Regions from separate parts of the Geodermatophilus sp. SYSU D00867 genome, predicted to be linked through region 2. Evidence: riboswitches for the same ligand, from Rfam matches in the RefSeq annotation. Region 2 holds a riboswitch; each other region holds the start of a gene.
What was found. Region 2 has a riboswitch for cyclic di-AMP ahead of ACI8AK_RS02645 (C40 family peptidase). Riboswitches for the same ligand answer to the same signal wherever they lie in the genome.
Positions count from the first base shown of each region.

Region 1 (4,013 bases), on a different contig from region 2:
CGTGGTCGTGGGGGAGGACGAGAAGAACGGCGGGTTGTGGTGCTCACCGAGCGCGAAGACGTCGAGGCCCACCTCCTCGGCCTTCTTCGCGATGGTGACGACGGCCTTGATCCGCTCCGCCTCGCTCGGCGTCCGCCCCGTCGTCGGGTCGGTCGTGACGTCGCTGACCGTGAAGACCCCGAACTGCATCTCGTGCTCCATGTGGTTGAGAGTGCAACTACTGTACCCGGCCCAACGACCTGCCCCCGCCGGGCATTCCCGGCGCCTCCGTGACCGTACTGAGACCTCTCGACCGCGCTCGGTGACCGGCCCGGCACGTCCGGGCGCGACCGGTCCGGACGCCCCGCGCGCGTCCGTGTCGACCCGTCCGGCCGCACCCGACGGGTGGAACTCTGTGATCACCCCCGACCGGCGCGCCGGTGGGGGGCCGGATCGGACGGCGCACCGAGGGGGAACCGGGATGTCGCTGCGGGGACGGGGAGCTGCTCCCGACGGGACCGGGGACGGCACCGCGGAGCCGCCTCCGGGACGTGGGCTCGACGGCCTGCTGGGCACCGGGCCGGTGTTCACCGGGGCGGTCCGCGGCTACGACCGCGTGCAGGTGGACGACTACGTCGCCTGGGCCGAGACCGAGCTGCTGGTCCTGCGCCGGGAGAACGAGCACCTGCTCAGCCGCTACGCCGCCGCGTCGGCCGAGCTGCAGAACGCCCGCCGGCGGCTGGCCCAGCTGGTCCGCGAGCGGCAGAGCCTGCCCGGCCCCGAGGACGCGGCCGCGATCGTGCGGCGGGCCGAGGAGGAGGCCGCCGCGCTGACGGCCGCCGCCGAGGAGGAGGCCGGGCGGATCCGCGCCGAGGCGCTCGCCGAGGCGCAGGCCCGGCTGTCCGGGGTGGCCGAGATGCGCGAGGCGGTGCTCGCCGCCCGCGAGCAGACCCGCAGCGAGGCCGCCGCCGTCCTCGAGGCCGCGCGCCGCGAGGCGGCCCGGCTGGAGGAGGCGGCCGCCGCGGAGCGCGAGCGGCGGGACCGCGAGGCCGCCGCGGCACGGGCGCGGGCCGACGCCGAGGCGCTCGAGCGCCGGCACGCCGTCGAGGCCGAGCTCGAGCCCCTGCGCGACGAGCGCGACCGGGCGCGCGACTGGCTGCGCCTGCTGACCGGGCAGCTGGACGAGGCGCTCGCCGTCGTCACCGGCGTCGTGCCCGACGACGTCCCCGCCCTCGGCGACAAGCGGGGGCTGGCCCGACTGGAGGAGTCCGCCGGTGGACTCCGGGCGGAGTCGCGTCCGGCGTCGTCCGGGACGGACGTGTCCGACGTGACACCGCTGCACGGGCCCGGCCGGCCCGAGGTGGCCGCGGCCTCCTGACCAGCGGCGACGCGGGGGCGGGTTCCGGGACGAGGGGGTCCGCCCCACCCGTCACGGCCGCACCTCCGGCCCCGGCGGTTGTCACGAACCGGTAACGACCGTACGGTGGCTGACGTCCGGCTGGTCGTCAGGTCCCCGTCCTGGGGAGCCCGGCCGGACGCCGCCGAGTCGTGTCCGCGCCCGTGGACGCGAGCCGGGGACCCACCGCAGTACTGGGGTGAATCGCGCCCGCCGAGCTCCGGCCCGGCGCGCGTAGGGCTCCTTCCCGCCCGAACCCGTCAGCTAACTCGGTAGGCGGCTCACGGAAGAAACGGAGAGTCCCCGCATGCCCCGCCTCCGGGCCGAAGCGGCCCGCAGGTGCAGCTGCCCGCGCGCACACCGCGCTCCCGCGTCCGCCTGACGCCGGCCGCCCCTGCCCTGCCGCTCCCTGCGACGACGTCGCCGGGGACCCCGTAGTCCGCGACACCCGTAGCCCCGCGCCGCACGCGCATGCCCGAGGTCCGCCTCCGGGCCCGCTGCCGCGCGCACTCTCCCTCGGAGCCCTCACCCCCTCATGTCCCGCCACGTCCCGAACACGCCTGCCGACGCCCCCGCGACCGTCGAGCTCGCCACCGCCGACACCCCCGACACCGCCGCCGAGACCACGGCCGGCACCGCCACCCGCGAGCTGCCCGCGGTCGCGGACGCCGCCGAGGCCCCCGCCCGCCGGCGCCTGTTCCGCCGCGGCGGCCCGCCGCTGGGCCCGCGCCGCCCGGCCCTCCTGCTCGGCGCCGCCGCCGCCGGCGCGCTGATCGTCGGCGTCGTCTCCACCAGCGGCCCCGCCGCCTCCGCCGGTACCGACACCGCCGGCACCGCGGTCAGCGTCGCCGACGAGCTGGGCATCCCCGAGCAGCAGGCCGCGACCGCCCCCGACCTGACGTCGCTGGCCGACATCGCCGCCTCGCGCGCCGAGCGCAGCGCGCAGGAGGCCGGTGCCGCCCACGCACAGCTCGCCGCCGAGCAGGCCGAGCGCGACCGCCAGGCCGCCGAGGCCGAGGCCGCCCGCGTCGCCGCCGAGCAGGAGGCCGCCCGCGTCGCCGCGGAGCAGGAGGCCGCCCGCCAGGCCGCCGAGGCGCAGGCCGCCGCCGAGGCCGCGGCCGCGCAGCAGGCCGCCGAGGAGCAGGCCGCCGAGGAGGCCGCCGAGGAGGCCGCGCCCGCCGCGCCCTCCGGCTCCTTCAAGGACTACGCGCTGAGCAAGGTCGGCAGCGGCGAGCAGTTCTCCTGCCTGGAGAAGCTGTGGGGCAAGGAGAGCGGCTGGAACCCCAACGCCCAGAACCCCACCAGCACCGCCTACGGCATCCCGCAGTTCCTGGACTCCACCTGGGCCAGCACCGGGATCGCCAAGACCTCCGACGGCTACCGCCAGATCGACGCCGGCCTGATCTACATCGAGGAGCGCTACGGCTCGCCGTGCGACGCCTGGGCGCACAGCCAGGCCACCGGCTGGTACTGATCGACACGTGATCCATCGAGGGCCGGCCACCCGGGTGGTGCCCGCGGGGTTCGTCCGCGCGCACACCCAGGTGCGCCGGCCCTCGCTCGTCCCCGAGGTGCGGCTGCACGTCGCCGACGACGTCGTCGCCCTGTGGGAGGCGATGGAGACCGCGGCCGGCGGGGCGGGCGAGGAGCCGCCGTTCTGGGCCGCCGCCTGGCCCGGCGGGCAGGCGCTGGCCCGCCACCTGCTCGACGAGCCCGCCACCGTCGCCGGCCGCACGGTGCTCGACCTCGGGTCGGGCAGCGGCCTGGTGGCCGTCGCCGCCGTCCTCGCCGGTGCCCGGTGGGTGCTGGCCAGCGACGTCGACCCGTTCTCCCGGACGGCGGTCGGCGTCAACGCCGGCCTCAACGGCGTCGCGGGCATCAGCGTCACCGGCGACGTGCTGGACCGCGAGCCGCCCGCCGTCGACGTCGTCGTCGCCGGGGACGTCTGCTACGACCGGGAGATGACCGGGCGGGTGCTGCCCTTCCTCGACCGGGCGCGGGCCCGCGGCTGCGAGGTACTCGTCGGCGACCCCGGCCGCCCGTACCTCCCGCACGAGCGGCTGGAGTCGGCCGCGGTGTACGAGGTCCCCGAGACGGAGGGGCCCGGGCTGCGCCGGACGACGGTGTGGCGGCTGCCCTGAGCGCCGCCGGATACGGTCGCCGCGTGCGCCCCTACGCCTTCACCGGTACCGCCGTCGTCACCGGGGCGGCCAGCGGCATCGGCGCCGCGCTCGCCCCGCGGCTGGCCGCCCGCGGCAACGACCTCGTGCTGCTCGACCGCGACGCCGAGCGGCTCGAGGGCGTCGCGGCGGCGGTGCGCGCGGCCTCCCCGGGCCGGTCGGTGGCCACCGTCGTCGCCGACCTCGCCGACGCCGGGCAGCTGCGCGCGGCCGCCGACCGGGTCGTCGCGGACCACCCGGGGACGACGCTGCTGGTCAACAACGCCGGCGTCGCGCTGGGCGGGCGGTTCGACCAGGTGACCCTCGAGGAGTTCGAGTGGGTCGTGGACGTCAACTTCCGCGCCACCGTCCGGCTCACCCACGCGCTGCTGCCGACGCTCCAGGCGCACCCCGGGTCGCACCTGGTGAACGTCTCCAGCCTGTTCGGGCTCATGGCGCCGGCCGGGCAGGCGGCGTAC
Region 1 covers NZ_JBJGZC010000006.1:133,850-137,862, forward strand. Annotated here, with positions in the region: gene ACI8AK_RS07580 (LLM class flavin-dependent oxidoreductase) at 1-201, opposite strand, end outside; gene ACI8AK_RS07585 (hypothetical protein) at 461-1,357, shown strand; cyclic di-AMP (ydaO/yuaA leader) riboswitch at 1,509-1,669, shown strand; gene ACI8AK_RS07590 (aggregation-promoting factor C-terminal-like domain-containing protein) at 1,911-2,849, shown strand; gene ACI8AK_RS07595 (class I SAM-dependent methyltransferase) at 2,857-3,516, shown strand; gene ACI8AK_RS07600 (SDR family NAD(P)-dependent oxidoreductase) at 3,540-4,013, shown strand, end outside.
Region 1: another riboswitch for cyclic di-AMP. It lies ahead of ACI8AK_RS07590 (aggregation-promoting factor C-terminal-like domain-containing protein); the one in region 2 lies ahead of ACI8AK_RS02645 (C40 family peptidase).

Region 2 (4,013 bases):
ACCCCTACGCCGGGTGGCAGGAGTCCGAGCGGCTGGTGGGCAACCTGCACCGCGCCTACGCCGAGCTCGACGGCCGGCCGCCGGGCGAGCGGCTGCCGCTGACCGCCATCTGGCCGGACATGGTGGCGTTCCACGGCGGCCCCATCGGCTGCCGGGCGTGAGGGAGGAGAGCTGATGCGCTGGGTCACCTACGTCTCGCCGTCCGACGGCGCGGAGCGGGCCGGGCTGCTGCGCGACGGGGAGGTGCACGGGTTCGACGCCGCGCTGGTCGACCTGCTGCCCGACCTCGCCGCGGCGGCGGAGCGCACCCCGGCCGAGGTGGTGCCGGAGGACGGGCTGGTGCTGCGCGCGCCGGTGCCGCGGCCGCCGTCGGTCCGCGACTTCCTGTCCTTCGAGCAGCACGCGCGCAACGCCGCCGCCGCGTTCGGCCGGGAGGTCTCGCCGGTCTGGTTCCAGCAGCCGGTCTTCTACTTCACCAACCCCGCGGCGGTGCGCGGGACCGGCGAGCCGGTGCCCGTCTCCCCCGGCTCGGCGGCGTTCGACTACGAGGTGGAGGTCGCCGCGGTCGTCGGCCGGGGCGGGTCGGACCTCACGCCGGAGCAGGCCGAGGCCGCGATCGCCGGCTACACGGTGTTCGTCGACTGGAGCGCCCGCGACGTGCAGGGCGTGGAGTCCCAGGTCGGCCTCGGCCCGGCCAAGGGCAAGGACGGCGCGACGACGCTCGGCCCGGTGCTGGTCACGCCCGACGAGCTCGAGCCGCACCGCTCCGGCGCCGGCTACGCGCTGCGGATGGCGGCCGCGGTCGACGGCGTCGAGCAGGGCGGCGGCAGCTGGGCCGACATCCACTGGTCGTTCGGGCAGATGCTCGCCTACGCCTCGCGGGGCACCGAGCTGCGGCCCGGTGACGTGGTCGGCAGCGGCACGGTCGGCACCGGGTGCCTGCTGGAGCTGCGGTCGCTGCACGGCGAGGAGGAGCACCCGTGGCTGCGGCCGGGCGTGGAGGTCGCGGTGACGGTCGAGCGGATCGGCACGGTGACCGCACGCATCGTCGCCGGCCCCGACCCGGTGCCGCTGGGTCCCCCCGCGACGGCCGCGCGGGCCTAGGGCGGAGCGTGCCCGTGCTCCGCCCCACGGTGGAGCCGGAGCACGGGCGCGCGCCGGTCAGTCCTCCGCCTGGCCCATCCCGGTGCCCTCGGCGGCGCCGGGGAAGCCGGGGCGGTCCCCGCTGCCCATGGGTCCCTGGGCAGCGCGGGGTCCCTGTTCGGGAGCGTCGTCGGCGACGCCGTTCTCGTCGGGGTGCTCACCGGGCAGCACGTGGTCGTCGGTGCGGCCGTCCGAGCCGCCGTTCGGCGGACCCTGGGTCATCGCGGACCTCCTCAGCCGTGCTCCGACCGGACGGCTGGGCTCACCCCGGTCGGGGCACGGGGTACCCGGCCCGGCGCCCCGGACACGGCTCGGGCGGTCGGCGTCCGCCCCGCGACGGGTGGTCAGGGGCAGCTCTCCTCGAGCTTCACGACGCCGAGGTCGATCGTCCCCTCCGCCGCGCCGGTGACCCGCTGGCCGGCCGGGACGTTCTGCGTGCAGACCCTCCAGTTGGCGTCGAGCACCTGGTTGCGGGTGCCGAGCAGGTCGTGGGACAGGCTGAGGAGGACGCCGTTGGCCTGGATCAGGTCCTGGGCGTCCTGCAGGGTCATCCCGACCACCGACGGCATGGCGAAGTCGACCACCGGCGCGGCCGGCGTGGTCGGGGCCGGGGTGGTCGGGGCGGCGGTGGTGGACGGGACCGGCGCGGGCGCCGGCGTCGACTCGGGAGCCGGCGCGGAGGCCGACGCACTGGTGGCCGAGGAGGTCGACGCGTCCGACGCCGCCGCGGTCTCGTCGCTCCCGCACCCGGAGGCGAGGACGCCGACGGAGAGCAGGACCGGGACGGCGGCGAGCCGGCGGAGCGGACGGACGGCAGAGGCGAGCTGGGTCATGGGACACCCCGTGGAGATCGAGAGCGGCGCGTGCGCCGGTCGCCCCACAGCCGGGCTGCGACCCGGTGCCGCAAGAGGAACGCCAGGAGCCTCACACGGTCGGCGGTCGCCGTCCGGGAGATCCGGGACGGCGTCGTAGCGGGACGGTCACGAAGTGCCCCGGTCGCCCCGCCGGTCCCCCCGGACACGCCGCGGCCCCCGTCCCGGGTGGGGGACGGGGGCCGCGGTCGCGCTCGCAGGTCAGTAGCCGCGACCGGCCTGACCCTTGCCGCCCTTCGCGTTCTTGGCCTGGAAGTCGCGGATGAACTGCTTGATCTTGGCCTGGTTCTGCGGCTTCCGGAGCTCCTGGACGACCTTGGCGGCGACGCCCGAGGCGATCAGGTTCCTCATCATGCCCATGGGGGGACTCCCTCCTCTCGACTGCTGGTTCCGGTGCCCCGTCAACGGGCGGCGCAACCGTCGCGATCCCCGGGGTTTCCCGCTCCCGTCGTGGTGGGCCGCTGACGCGCTGTGCGGGCGCACCGCTGCGTCCTTTCTCGTCCGCCACGGCGTGTCGGCGCCTGCGTGTCGGAGGTCGAGCGGCGGAGAGGACGACTCCTGCGCTGGTGGAACGGGCGATTCGGATCCGCGGCCCGCGTCAAGTCCGCGACTCGCGTCCGGGCGTGGCGCGGACGCGATCCGGTTGAACGCTGCAACACCCCTCCCTACCGTCGTCGCGGTCCGGCCGGCCCTCAGTCACCTCCCGTGTGACACCCGCCGGACACGCCGAACCAGGCGGCCGGCAACCGGCCGGCGCCCGGACCGGGGACCCACGTGAGCACTGGGGTGAAGCGCGCGCCGTCGCGCCGGGCGACTCCTCCGCCCGAACCCGTCAGCTAACCCGGTAGGCGGTCGCGGAGAACAGGAGAACCGTCGTCGATGACGACTGCACGCACGTCCACCGCCCGTCGTTCGTTCCGCGGCATCGCCGTCGCGGCCCTCGCCGGAGCCGGCATCGCCCTCTCACCCCTCCCGGCGTCGGCCGCCGCGGGCGACGGGGGTACCGCGACGGTCGCCGCCGCACCGGCGGCCGCTCCCAACGGCGCGGCCCAGGCCGCCGTCGACACCGCCCTGGCCCAGGTCGGTGACCCGTACGTGTACGGCGCCACCGGCCCGAGCTCGTTCGACTGCTCGGGCCTGACCAGCTACAGCTACCAGGCGGCGGGCGTCTCGATCCCGCGCACCTCGAAGGCCCAGTCGACGTTCGGCACCCCGGTGGTGAAGGCCGACCTGCAGCCGGGCGACCTGGTGTTCTTCTACAGCCCCGTGTCGCACGTGGGCATGTACATCGGCAACGGCCAGATGGTCCACGCCTCGACCGCCGGCAAGCCGGTGGCCGTCGTGAGCCTCGACTCGATGCCGGAGTACGTGGGCGCGCGCCGCGTCGCCTGACGCGCGGAACGGTGTCCCCGGCCGGCTCGCCCGGCCGGGGGCACCGAACCGTCCTCGGGTGGTGTCCGCCGGCGATCCCGCCTGGCCGCGGCCGGCCGGCCCCGGGCCGGTGGTGGCGGTGGGCAAGCTCGTCGCCGACCAGCTGCTCGAGCTGTCCGCGCCGCTGGTGGCCGGCGGCCAGCAGCGGGTCGAGCGGACGACGACGGCCGGCGGCGCCCCCGCCAACGTCACCGCCGGCGTGGCCCATCTGGGTGCGCCGGCGCGGTTCGCGGGCTGGGCCGGCGCCGACCCGCTGGCCGACGGGCTGCTGGCCGGTCTCGCTCGGAGGGGCGTCGAGCTCGCGGTGGTCCGCCGCGGGCGCGCGCCGCTGTCGACGGTGCTCGTGCACCCCGACGGCGAGCGCACGGTGCTGACCGACCGCGGCGAGGGCGGCCTGGAGCCGGCCGACGTCCGGCCGGAGTGGTTCGCCGGCGCCGCCGTCGCCCACCTCGACGGCTACGACCTGCTGCGCTTCCCCGACGCGGTGCGGGCCGCGGCCGGCACGGCGCACGACCTCGGGGTGCCGGTGAGCGCGGACGTCGCCGCGGCCGCCCGCATCGAGCGGCA
Region 2 covers NZ_JBJGZC010000002.1:116,553-120,565, reverse strand. Annotated here, with positions in the region: gene ACI8AK_RS02670 (MBL fold metallo-hydrolase) at 1-161, shown strand, start outside; gene ACI8AK_RS02665 (fumarylacetoacetate hydrolase family protein) at 175-1,104, shown strand; gene ACI8AK_RS02660 (hypothetical protein) at 1,162-1,365, opposite strand; gene ACI8AK_RS02655 (PASTA domain-containing protein) at 1,488-1,976, opposite strand; gene ACI8AK_RS02650 (hypothetical protein) at 2,217-2,375, opposite strand; cyclic di-AMP (ydaO/yuaA leader) riboswitch at 2,777-2,861, shown strand; gene ACI8AK_RS02645 (C40 family peptidase) at 2,895-3,407, shown strand; gene ACI8AK_RS02640 (carbohydrate kinase family protein) at 3,466-4,013, shown strand, end outside.

Region 3 (4,013 bases), on a different contig from region 2:
GGTGCGGCGCGGTGTCCGCCGCGATCGGCCGCATCGGCGCCGGTGACCTCGCCAAGGTGGTGCTCGCGCGCGACCTGCTGGTCACCGCCGACGTGCCGCTGGACCCCCGCCGCCTGCTCGACCGGCTGGCCGCCCGCTTCCCCGACTGCTGGACCTTCGCCGTCGACGGGCTGCTCGGCGCCACCCCCGAGCTGCTGCTGCGCCGCACCGGCCGGCAGCTGTCGGCGCGGGTGCTGGCCGGCACCGCCCCGCGCGGCGCGGGCGCCGAGGACGAGCGGCTCGCGGCCGGCCTGCTGGCCAGCGCCAAGGACCGCGCCGAGCACGCCCTCGCCGTCGACTCGCTCGTGCGGGCGCTCGACCCGTTCTGCACCGCGCTGTCGGTGCCGGAGCAGCCCTCGCTGCTCACGCTGCCCAACGTGCGGCACCTGGCCACCGACGTCGTCGGCACCCAGCGCCGCTCGGGCGCCCGCGGCCGCGCCGGGCTGCTGGAGCTGGTCGACGCCGCGCACCCCACCGCCGCCGTCTGCGGCACCCCGCCCGAGGCCGCCGCCGGGGTCATCGCCGAGCTGGAGGGCATGGACCGCGGCCGCTACGCCGGGCCGGTGGGCTGGCTCGACGCCCGCGGGGACGGCGAGTTCGGGCTGGCCCTCCGCTGCGCGCAACTGGTCGACGACGACCCGTGCTCGGCCCGGCTGTTCGCCGGCTGCGGCATCGTCGCCGGCTCCGACCCGGCGGCCGAGCTCGCCGAGACCCAGTCGAAGTTCGCCGCCTTCCAGGCCGCGCTCGAGGGCTGAGCCGGCCCGCTCCCGGCCGGCCGCCGTCCTGCCCCGGGAACGACGAGGGCCCCGGCCGCGGCGCGCGGTCGGGGCCCTCGTCGGGTGAGGCGGAGGTCAGCCCACGTAGTTCACGTGCACGTGGTCCATGTGGTTGGCGGTCGCGCCGCCGCGGTCCTCCATCGCCTTCCAGGCGCCGTCGGGCGAGGTCAGGATGCGCTGCTGCCAGATGACGTACTCGACGCCGAGCTCGTCCCAGTGGTCGACGTGGTACTGGGCGATCGCGTCGCCGAGGGCGGCGTCGGACATGACCATGTAGTCCAGCGCCTTGCCGGAGGGGTGACCGTCCGGGTCGACCGCGCTGGCCCGCGTGCCGCCGAGGGTGATGTCCGCGGCGCCCGGGACGTTGCTGACGACGGCGTTCGCCGCCGCCTGCACGGCCTCGTGGATCGCGCCGGCGGTGTTCGTGATCTCGGCGACGACCGAGGCCTGCGCGACCTGCGGGGCGGCCTCGGCGATCGGCGGGGTGGCGGCGGGCGCCGCCTCGCCGGCGGCGGCGACCGGGGCCGGGGCGGCCTCGGCGGCGGGAGCCGCAGCGGCCTCGGCCGGGGCGGCGGTCGAGCCGCTGAGCGCCAGCACCTGACCGGGGTAGATCCGGTTCGGGTTGCCGCCGATGACGTCGACGTTGCGCTCGTAGAGCTCCCGCCAGCTCTGGCCGTGGGCGGCGGCGATCTTCGCCACCGTGTCCCGCCAGCGGACGGTGTACTCCTCGGTGCTGACCTCGGCCTGCTCGGCCGGGGCGGCCTGCTCGGCGGCCGGCTGCTCGGCCGGAGCGGCCGGGGCCTCGGCGGCCGGGGCGGCCTGCTCGGCGGGAGCGGCCGGCGCCTCGGCGGCGGCCGCGGTGGTGCCGTCGGTCAGGTACTTGCCGCAGGTCGGCCAGGCGCCGACGCCCTGGCCGGCCAGGACGGCCTCGGCGATCTGGACCTGCTCGGCCGGGGTGGCGAGGTCGGCGCGCGGGGCGAGGTCGGTGCCCCCGAAGGCGGCCCAGGTGGACTGGCTGAACTGCAGCCCGCCGTAGTAGCCGTTGCCGGTGTTGATGCTCCAGTTGCCACTGGACTCGCACTGGGCGACGCCGGTCCAGTCGTGGGTGGTGGAGGCGGAGGCCGGCGAGCTCAGGACGCCCAGACCGACGGCGGCGGCGCCGGCGGCGACAGGGGCCTTGGCGATGACCTTCTTGGTGCGGACGTAGCGGGGTGCGCGGTGCTTGGGCATGGTGATGATCTCCCGATCACCGCCGGCGAGGTGAGCTGTCGGGTTCGGGCGATCGGTGCCCGGCCGCGGTCCGCGGCTTCACCCCGAGGCGCGCTCCGACAGGCCCCCGTAGGCCGTCGCGCGCCGGAAGAGTGGGTCCCCCACCCCTGCCCTGGGAGTTGACGTGGGCGACCGGTGGGCAGGGTTTGGCGGACCGGCGCCGCGCTCTGTGTTCGCTGAGCGCAGCCAAAACGTTACGTGTCGTCATGTCGACTGTCGTCGTGACGGCGGTCACACGGCGGTTCGGCCGGGGCGTGTGGGGTACGGCGTGACGTCGGCGTGACCACCGCGCGGGTAACGGAACCCGCTGCTCGCCGCGCACGATCGGGCCCTGCCGGGGTCGCGCCGTCCCCGCCGCGTCCGCGCCGGGTCCCGTGACGAAGGCCACCGGGAACGCGTGCCGGACCGGCCCGTCACGAGGGCCTGGGACGAGCTCCCGGGCCGTGCCCGGGCCCTCTCCGGCGCTCCTCGGACCGGTCAGGCCAGCGCGCGGCCCGCGGCCTCCCGCAGGGCGACGGCGAGGTCGGCCTCCGCGCGCTGGTCGGTGCGGGCGACGACCACCCGCGGCCCGCCGCGCGCCAGCGCGGCGGCGAGCTCCTCCGGCGTGGTCACCGCCACCGCCTCCCACCCCAGGGACGCCGCGACGGCGACCAGGTCCCGCCCGTGCGGCGTGCCGAACACCCGCCGGTAGTCGTGGGCGTACGCCGGCCGCCCGGGCTCCAGCTGGGCGAAGATCCCGCCCCCGTCGTTGTCGGGCACCACCACGGTGAGGTCCGGGCGCGGCTCGCCCTCGCCGGTGAGCAGCCCCTGCAGGTCGTGCAGGAACGTCAGGTCGCCCATGAGCGCCACCGCCGGCCCGCCGTGGACCAGCGCGGCGCCGACGGCGGTGGACACCGTGCCGTCGATGCCGGCGACGCCGCGGTTGGCGAGCACGGCGACGTCGCCGCGCGGGACGGCGAGCCGGTCGACGTCGCGCACCGGCGTGGAGGAGCCGAGCACCAGCAGCGCCCCCGGCGGCAGCGCGGCGACGACGTCGCGGGCCAGCCGGGCGGCGGTCAGCCCGGGCGCGGCGTCCAGGGCGGCGTCGACGGCGGCGCCCACCCGGTCCGCGGCCGCGCGCCAGGCGGCGGACCAGCCGGGGTCGCAGGGCGGCCCGGCCGGCGGGGCGGCGCGGGTGACCAGCGCGGCGGAGCGGCCGGCGTCGGGCCAGCGCGGCCCGGCGACCACGGTCTCCACGCGCACCCGCGGGTCGGCCAGCAGCGCGGACACCGGCCGGGACAGCGTCGGCCGGCCGACGACGACCACCCGGTCGGGCCGGTGCGCGTCCAGCCAGCCGGGCACGCCGAGCAGCAGCGCCCCGCCGCGCACCGCGCCGTCGGTCCACGCCCCGCCACTCGGCTCGGCGACCACCGGCCAGCCGGCCGCGGCGGCGCCGGCCGCCCACGCCCGGCCGGCGGCGTCGGGCCCGTCCCCGGCGACGACGAGCGTGCGCGGGCCGTCGGCGATCGGTGCGGCCGCGGCGGGCGCGGACGCGCCGGCGGTCCACGGCGCGCCACCGTCCCGGCCGGCCCACGGGCCCGCCAGCGGGCCGGGCTCCTCCTCGGGCAGCAGCGGGTCGCGGAAGGGCAGGTCCAACTGCACCGGCCCGGGGTCGCCGGACAGGACGCCGGTGGCCGCGAGCAGTGCCCGGGACACCACCGAGCGCCAGTAGCGGTTCTGCGCGGCCTCGCGGCCGGCCTCGGGCACGCCGACGTCGGCCGCCCAGCGCACCGCGCCGCCGTACAGGCCCGGCTGCTCGATCGTCTGGTTGGCGCCGGTGCCGCGCAGCTCCGGCGGCCGGTCGGCGGTCAGCGCCAGCAGCGGCACCCCGCTGACGTCGGCCTCGAGGACGGCGGCGTGCAGGTGCGCGGTCGCCGTCCCGGAGGTGGT
Region 3 covers NZ_JBJGZC010000001.1:68,388-72,400, reverse strand. Annotated here, with positions in the region: gene ACI8AK_RS00400 (isochorismate synthase) at 1-794, shown strand, start outside; gene ACI8AK_RS00395 (transglycosylase family protein) at 891-2,045, opposite strand; cyclic di-AMP (ydaO/yuaA leader) riboswitch at 2,050-2,219, opposite strand; gene menD (2-succinyl-5-enolpyruvyl-6-hydroxy-3-cyclohexene-1-carboxylic-acid synthase) at 2,562-4,013, opposite strand, start outside.
Region 3: another riboswitch for cyclic di-AMP. It lies ahead of ACI8AK_RS00395 (transglycosylase family protein); the one in region 2 lies ahead of ACI8AK_RS02645 (C40 family peptidase).